Regions from separate parts of the Alteromonas sp. ABH4_452 genome, predicted to be linked through region 1. Evidence: predicted binding sites of a transcription regulator. Region 1 holds the regulator's gene; the other holds the start of a gene.
What was found. The regulator FliA, encoded in region 1, starts transcription of late flagellar genes. The targets are predictions, from matches to a motif close to CTAAAGNTNNNNNNNNNNNNGCCGATA.
Positions count from the first base shown of each region.

Region 1 (4,259 bases):
AAATTGCGTTAAGCAAGTCCGCGTCTTCAGGATTGTTCTCAAGATCAACGAGCTGTTCTTGTAATTGTTCAAGTATCTCCCCAGCTTCTACTAGAAAGTCCTGTAATATTTCCTCGTCAACATCAAACGACATGCACCCGCTCCCCTAAAAACCTAAGCTAGACAGAAGATCATCTACATCATCTTGACCTGAAACGACGTCATCTCGTTTGTCAGCATCAATGATTGGGCCTTCTGCCTCTACACCATCAATCTTATCGGCCTTAACGCTGGAAGGTTTAGATTGTTCTGCACCGTCCCGTTCGCCAAACATAGTAAGCATGTTTACAAGGCTATCTTCGACTTCTTTAACCAAGTCGATAACGCGACGAATAACCTGTCCAGTCAAGTCTTGATAACCTTGTGCCATCAAAACTTCAGTAAGTAACTGTGTAAGTTTAGCCGACTGATTCGAACCGTCTTCCAACAATTCGTCTAAGTCTGCACATAAAACCTTAAACTCACCCAACTCGATTTGGCGGTTCATCAGCTTTTTCCACTCTGGCATAACCTTTTCGATCCGCTCCGATAGCAGTTCAGCGATGGGCATACTCGCCTCAACGGCATCCATAGTAGTATTAGCAGCTTTTTCGGTTTCTTCAATTACGTAGGTAAGGCGGGACTGGGCATCAGGGATATCGTCTGTAGCTAGATTTTTGATGCGGTCGTCTATTTGAAAGTTGTTTAATGCGTCGTGGAGTTGACGCGTTAACTTGCCTACTTCAGCGAATAGCTCAACGTTTTCTTTCATTGAGACGGCTTCAAGTAGTGCGTTAGCTGAAGCCTTGTCACCTTCTTCGAGAAAAGTGACAAGCTGCTTTGCTTCTTCTAACGATATTGGAACGTTTACATTCGTTGACATCCAGTAAACCTCATTTATCTGGTGAGCGTCTGGATCAACCTAAACGTTCGAATATTTTATCTAATTTTTCTTTAAGCGTTGCCGCGGTGAAAGGTTTAACGACGTAACCATTCACACCCGCTTGGGCGGCGGCAACGATCTGTTCCTTCTTCGCTTCGGCGGTCACCATAAGTACTGGCAAATGCTTAAGTTTGTCATCGGCTCTAATCGCGCGGAGCAAATCTATACCCTGCATACCAGGCATGTTCCAATCAGTAACAACAAAGTCGAAATCGCCTTGTTGTAACATAGGTAATGCAGTGCTTCCGTCATCCGCTTCCTGAATGTTGGCAAAACCCAAGTCTTTAAGCAGGTTTTTGATGATACGTCTCATGGTTGAAAAGTCATCGACCACGAGAATTTTCATGCTTTTGTCCAAAATAGCCTCCACTGAGGGGTTAATTGTTTTTAATTTCTATTCTTCGTCAGCTTGCCACGATTTCATTCGTGATTTGAGTTTTAACATGGCTTGACTATGAATTTGACTGACTCTCGACTCACTTACGTCGAGAACCTCGCCTATTTCTCTTAAGTTTAGTTCTTCATCATAGTAAAGTGAAAGAACAATCGCTTCTCGCTCGGGTAATGTCGTTATTGCATGGGCCAGCGCTTTTTGAAATGCGCCCTGCATTAAATCTTCTAACGGTGCATCACTGCCTCGACTTTGCTCGGTAGTGATCACATCTTCCGACACACCTAAATCTTCAATGCCGACCAACTTCCCGGCATTTACTTCATTGAGCATCTGGTGATAATCCTGCAAGCTCACATTAAGCTTGTCAGCAATATCGGAATCTCGTGCGTCGCGCCCGGTTTCACCTTCAACCTGAGATATCGCCTCTGTTATCGCGCGACCATTTCGGTGAACAGAACGTGGCGTCCAATCACCTTTGCGTATTTCGTCCAGCATGGCACCGCGAATGCGGATACCTGCGAAGGTTTCAAAGCTTGCGCCTTTTGACCCATCAAAGTTTCGAGCAGCCTCTAACAAACCAATCATGCCTGATTGGATAAGGTCATCAACAAGTACACTCGCAGGCAGGCGCGCCATCAAATGGTGCGCAATACGCTTAACCAGGGGCGCATGTCTTTCGACTAACTGCGATTTATCTGTTTGCTGTTGATAAGCGGCTGCCTTGCTGTTCAACGTTGACTTCCTACGGCTTTTTCTGCAACTAATTGTTCAATGAAAAATTCTAAGTGACCTCCAGGCTGCGCTGGAATAGGCCAAGTAAGCGCCCTGTTTGCTAGCTTGGTTATCGCTACGGCTGCAGGAGAGCCTGGAAAAGCATCAACAATAGCTGTTTGCTTACGCACAGCTTTGCGAATATTTTCGTCAAATGGCACCGTCGCCACTAATTCTAGTGCAACATCGAGAAAACGCCCTGTCACTTTGCTTAATTTGCTAAATAATTCCTGACCTTCTCGCACATCGCGAACCATATTGGCCACAACTTTAAAGCGAAAAACACCGTGCTCACGGTTAAGGATTTTTATCAGCGCATACGCATCAGTTAGTGATGTTGGCTCATCGCAAACCACCACCATGATATCTTGGGAGGCTTTAGAAAAGCTTAATACCATATCTGAAATGCCAGCAGCGGTGTCGACTATTAATACGTCTATTTGAGAACGCAGCTCGCTAAACGCTCTTATCAAGCCAGCGTGCTGTGTGGGTGAGAGTTCCGCCATTGACTGCGTACCAGATGTGGCGGGCGCAATCTTAATACCGTGGGGGCCTGTTACTAAAACCTCGTCCAACGTGCACTCGCCAGAGAGTACGTGAGATAGGTTTTTCTCAACTCGCAGGCCTAGCATCACATCTACGTTTGCAAGACCAAGGTCCGCGTCAAGAACCATTACACGCTTGCCCTGCTTCGCCATGGCGATAGCAGTGTTAAGCGTAATGTTTGTTTTACCGACGCCACCTTTACCACCGGTGACGGCGATTACTTTGATTAACCGTGATTGCTTCATTTTTCTTAAGCTACTCGCTTGATCGTCAATCATACTGCTTATGCTGTTTTAATTGCGTTGTTACTACTAGTATGATTCAAACCGTACTTTTTATAAAGCTTTGCAGCAGCGGAAACTAAAGATTTCGCTTCTGCAATCTTAATGTCTTCAGGCACTTTTTGACCATCGGTGACATAACTAACCGGTAGTTGGTATTCAACCGCTGCACTAAGTACCTCTCCTAAAGAGTAGCACTCATCTAACTTTGTGAAAATACAGCCACTTAGTTCAATATCGTCATACGCTTGAATGATTCTCTGCAAAGCCGGATATTGCGTATTGGCTTGCGCTACCAAATATTTTTTAACTTTTGGCATTTGGCCATTGTCGAACTGCTTAATTTGCTTAATTAATCGACTATCACGCTGACTAAAACCTGCTGTATCAATCAATACTAGTCGCTTATGACGAAGTTGGAACAATAAATCTGCTAGTTCTTCACTAGTTTGCGCTTTTCGCACAGTACAGCCAATAATTTTTCCGTATGTCGCTAGTTGCTCATAGGCTGCAATTCTATACGTATCAATAGTTATCATAGCTACCGATTCTGCACCGTATTTTTGCGCGTAGCGGGCGGCCAACTTTGCAACAGTGGTTGTTTTACCTGTACCAGTAGGCCCGACTAATGCAACGGCACCTTGTGAGCTTAGTATATCGTTTCCGGTAACATTTATGCGATTAGCCAATAGGTTAAGAAGATATACCCACGCGTCACGTTCGTTGTAATGAGCCGGTGTATAGCTAATCAGCTGAGTTGCTAGTGCACTACTCAAACCCATATCGGTTAATCGCGTGACCAAGTATTGATGAACAGGTTTTTGACGCTTGTTCTTCGCTTCCATTAGGTCTGCAACTTGATACTGCAATACGTCGCGAAGTGAAGCTAACTCTTCTTTGATTTGAGCTAGTTCAGCAGACTGGGATACAGGAGTTTCACCCATACTTGACGCTTGATGCTCAGGAAAAGTCTGTTGCTCGATAGCATCTTGTGCTGGTGATTGTGTTTCAAGGTCGTCGATAAACGCTTCTGAAAAATCTAAGTGAGATGCAATTTCGTTGGCGTGCTTAGCGTTCGCTGACATTGGCTGTGCTGGTTGTGCAGAACTGCCTGCAACTGGGTTTCCACCATGCTGCTTTTCCAGCAAGGCTTTTAAGCTATCAGGGCCATCGTCGCCAATAATTTCACTTAAGCTAGGCACAGCCTTTTGGCCAGGCGTTTTAGCAGCGGTCTGTGGTGTCGCCTTAGGCGTGAAAAGCTTAGCTTCAGGCTCTTTGTCGTAGGCTGCTACAAGCTCGATACCGT
Region 1 covers NZ_CM149973.1:3,749,490-3,753,748, forward strand. Annotated here, with positions in the region: gene ACYX4N_RS16115 (chemotaxis protein CheA) at 1-133, opposite strand, end outside; gene ACYX4N_RS16120 (protein phosphatase CheZ) at 146-901, opposite strand; gene cheY (chemotaxis response regulator CheY) at 936-1,319, opposite strand; gene ACYX4N_RS16130 (RNA polymerase sigma factor FliA) at 1,356-2,087, opposite strand; gene ACYX4N_RS16135 (MinD/ParA family protein) at 2,084-2,950, opposite strand; gene flhF (flagellar biosynthesis protein FlhF) at 2,956-4,259, opposite strand, start outside.

Region 2 (4,259 bases), 500 kb from region 1:
GCGTATTGCTACTTACCGCAACGCCCGATCAACTTGGTCACGAGAGCCACTTTGCACGCTTACGCCTACTCGACCCGGCTCGCTTCCATAGTTACGACGCTTTCTTAGATGAAGAATCGAAATACAGCCAGCTCGCCGATGCGGTAGCGCCATTACTTTCAGACGCCGAGCCGAACGACAAACAGCGCAGCAAACTCGCAGAATTTGCGCCTGACGTAATGGAACATGCGGGAGACCTAAACTCGCCGGAAAATCGTCATGCGTTGCTGCATCAACTTATCGACTGTCACGGTACAGGTCGCATGCTGTTTAGAAACCGTCGCGCCAATATTGAAGGCTTTCCGGAGCGTAAACTAAGTGCATATGAATTGGCGTTGCCGGAGGTTTATTCAGAGGCAGTGAGCGGCGGTGACCTAACCTATTCACTATACCCTGAGCGTATGGCAAGTGTTGTTAATAGCTGGACTAAGCACGACCCTCGCGTTGAGTGGTTGCTAGATTTTATGCAAAGCGTTAAGCCAGAAAAAATTCTGCTTATTTGCGCCAGCGCTCGTACTGCACAAGAACTAGGCGAAGTCATTCGCACGCAAACCGGCATACGCCACAGTGTATTCCACGAAGGCATGAGCATCGTAGAGCGCGATAAAGCGGCCCATTACTTTGCTGACGAAGAAGACGGCGCACAAATTCTACTGTGTAGTGAAATTGGCAGTGAAGGCCGTAACTTCCAGTTCGCTCACCATTTGGTTCTGTTCGACTTGCCTATTACGCCAGATCTGCTTGAACAGCGTATTGGCCGTCTTGACCGTATTGGCCAAACCCAAACCGTACAAATTCACGTGCCGTATTTAGCGAAAACCGCGCAGCACGTTTTACTAGATTGGTATCACGAAGGGCTTAATGCCTTTGAGAAAACCTGTCCGACCGGCTCTGGTGTGTTTGACGACGTTAAACCTTTGCTTATTGGTGCCTGCTTACACCCTAATGATATGAATGCCCGTGACGAGCTTGTAAACATGAGTGTTACGCTAAATAGCCAGCTGGTGGCACAGCTTGAAGCCGGTCGCGATCGACTTCTTGAGCTTAATGCTTCTGGAGAAGGCCGTGTAGAGCAACTGCTTGAAGACATTATCACCCTTGATAGCGAACAAGATTTGTCGCGCTTTATGGGCCGTGTATTTGACGCTATCGGCGTCCAGCAAGACGAAAAAGGCAATGACTGCTTTATTCTTATGCCAACCGAATCCATGGTAAGCCAGCTTCCAGGGCTTGACCCAGAAGGCATGACGGTTACTTACAAGCGCCGTGTTGCCACCACGCTTGAAAACGTACAGTTTTTAAGTTGGGACCACCCGCTAGTACATACCGCTATTGATGTAGTACTCACCGAGGTTCACGGAAAAAGCAGCATGGGCTTTATTGCCGAGCCATCTTTGCCGAAGGGCGCCTACTGGATAGAAACCCTTTTCGTGCTGCATGCACAAGCGCCGAAAGCGCTTCAATTAGGCCGTTTCTTGCCACAAACGCCTGTGCGGGTATGTTTAGATGCGCAGGGCAATCCTTCTGACTTAAGTTTTGATGTTAAGCGTAAAATTGGCCGCAAAATTTCTTCTCAACTTCTAAAAGCACTGCAACAGCCGCTTGAACTTGCAATCGAGAAAGCACGTAAGCTTGCCCATCATGAGGCTAACCAAAAGCAGCATGATGCCCTTAACGATATGCATAGCACATTGAATGATGAAATACAGCGCTTGCGCGATCTTCAAAAGCGCAACCCTGCTGTGCGCGATAGCGAAATTGAATTTATTGAAACGCAAATGAATGCGCTCGATAAGGTCATTCAGGAAGCTGATGTTCAGCTAGACGCAATACGTATTGTGGTGAACAACCCGTAAATGCAAAATGTTAAGCACTAAAAGAACAACGTTGAAGTAACGAGTACATAATGGCAAACCCGAGTTTTGTTTATAACCCACCTATGACGCCTTATCTTGATATCCTGTATCAAGATGAGGATGTGGTGGTAGCGCACAAGCCTAGCGGGCTGTTAAGCGTGCCAGGAAAGGCCTTAGGGCACCGAGACTCGCTCATTAGCCGTGTTAATTGTGTATACCCTACCGCGACGGTAGTTCATCGGCTAGATATGGCGACATCGGGTATCTTAGTGCTGGCACTGAATAAAGAGAGTCATCGCCATATATCAAAGCAATTTGAACTCCGACAAACTAAAAAGCGGTATTTTGCCCGAGTACATGGTCATGTAGCACAAGACAGTGGAGAGGTTAATTTACCCCTTATTTGCGACTGGCCGAACAGACCGAAGCAAATGGTAGACTTCGAGCGCGGCAAAAAAGCTGTAACGCATTTTGACATTGTCGAGCGTTCCCATGATGAAAAAGGTTTACCCTACTCTTTAGTTGCCCTTTATCCCATCACAGGTCGCTCTCACCAACTGCGCGTGCATATGCTTGCTTTAGGCCACCCTATTTTAGGGGACAGACTTTATGCCCATGAAGAAGCGTTATCTATGGCCTCTCGCTTGCAGCTACATGCAGAAAGCTTAAGCTTTTCCCACCCTACATTCGGGCACTGGCAGCATTTTCACATTCCTATACCTTTTAGCCAGTACCAACCCAAAGCCCTTTCTGAAAGTATTGAGTAGTTAGCGGTTCTTTATTTTATCTATGGACTTCATTTCAGTTTTATAAGGTTCTGCCGATAACCTTCTTAGAATACTTGGTGTATGAATTGATTTGATGCTGCCGTAACCGCGCAAATCAAAAATAGGTAAAGGCAAACCGTTTTTTATGAAAAGGCACGCTCTTCTTATAACATTTGCAGTTATCGTATCGCTGCTGCCTGTAACGGCGCATTGTGATTTTTTCACAGATGTAAGTAATGCCTATTTGCCCGGAGAAGTGGACGCGTTAATGGTGGGCGAAGAGAAAGCCCCTGTTATTTTCATTGAGGCACGAACTCCGCTCCCTTTGGGTGTTGCCGTGATACTCACTGAACCCTTTCCATCTAGCTTGACCCTTGCAGAAGGTAACAGCCTAGCGAGTATGCTTGCTGAGAAAGGGTGGAACGTAATTATCAGCCCATTTAATTTGTCGACAAGCTCACCATCGGTTCTAACTACTGAAGAACAAACCAGTGAAGCCCAAGCAGAAAGCGCATCCCCATCGATGGGTAGTGAATCAATCATCCACCCGAGAAGTGATCAACTGACTCAGTACCTTGACTTTGAATCAACAACGACAGCACTAACGCTGCAACTCAGTGCTTTAGATAATTATTTGCAAGATAGAACGGGATACCGCATGGTCATTGCGCAAGGAATGCTTGCAACGGCCTACTTGTCTGCAGTAGAAATGCAGCCTGGTTTACAACCAGACTCATTTGTCGCTATATCGCCATTCTGGCCACAAGAAAAAACAAATAACTTAGTGATTGATACTATCGCGAAAGCCAGCTTTCCCATTCTTGACTTGTCTTTAATAAACTTTAATGACTGGGAAGCAAGCACCGCAATGAAAAGAAAGGTTCGTGCAAAAAACGAACTGAAATTGCACTATAGGCAAGTCCACCTGCCAAATAATTCTTTAACCTTTAGTATAAAAGAAATCAACAAAACCCCGAATATTCATATAGTTGCAAATAGCATCATAGGCTGGACTAGGCATCTAGGCTGGTAATTCCTCTATCTTAGGATTAGGCTAAATCAGTATCCAAAACAGTTACCTACCTTTATTCATACGAATAATGGGATGTTGAAGTCAATGGTAGTCATGTTATGGGCTATACTATTTTTTAGCAAACAACGATGGTTGAGTGGCTTGTGAATGTTCAAGATTTTGTAGATAACAAAGCGAAACAGCTGTGTTTCTATTTGCGAGCATTTTGGCAGGGAGAGCTTCCTATCGAGGAGATCGAGCTATTCTTTTGGGATAGTATGGAAGAATGGGGGCAAATTGAATGCACATTAACCCAGCCATATACGCAAAAAGAGCGTGTTTTTTGGCATTTGCTTCATCAAGTGCATTACTGGAATGAAGATAAACTAACAAAAGACCAGTTTCTTGTTGATGAGTTAACAAACTGTGTTAACTTTTTGGAAGGTTTAGGGCACTGCCCTCTGGATTGCGTCGGGATCCGCCCCTAATTTCCGCTCACTTACAACGGTATACTCCCCCTTGGGTTAAAACGTATCGCTTAAAAGTTCATCATGCCCCCACAGTTTTATTGCTAAACACAATGGT
Region 2 covers NZ_CM149973.1:4,247,074-4,251,332, forward strand. Annotated here, with positions in the region: gene rapA (RNA polymerase-associated protein RapA) at 1-1,895, shown strand, start outside; gene rluA (bifunctional tRNA pseudouridine(32) synthase/23S rRNA pseudouridine(746) synthase RluA) at 1,946-2,662, shown strand; gene ACYX4N_RS18195 (DUF3530 family protein) at 2,808-3,695, shown strand; gene ACYX4N_RS18200 (hypothetical protein) at 3,839-4,162, shown strand.
Region 2: ACYX4N_RS18195 (DUF3530 family protein) is a predicted target of FliA. The motif match lies at 2,695-2,721, and genes of this name have one in related genera.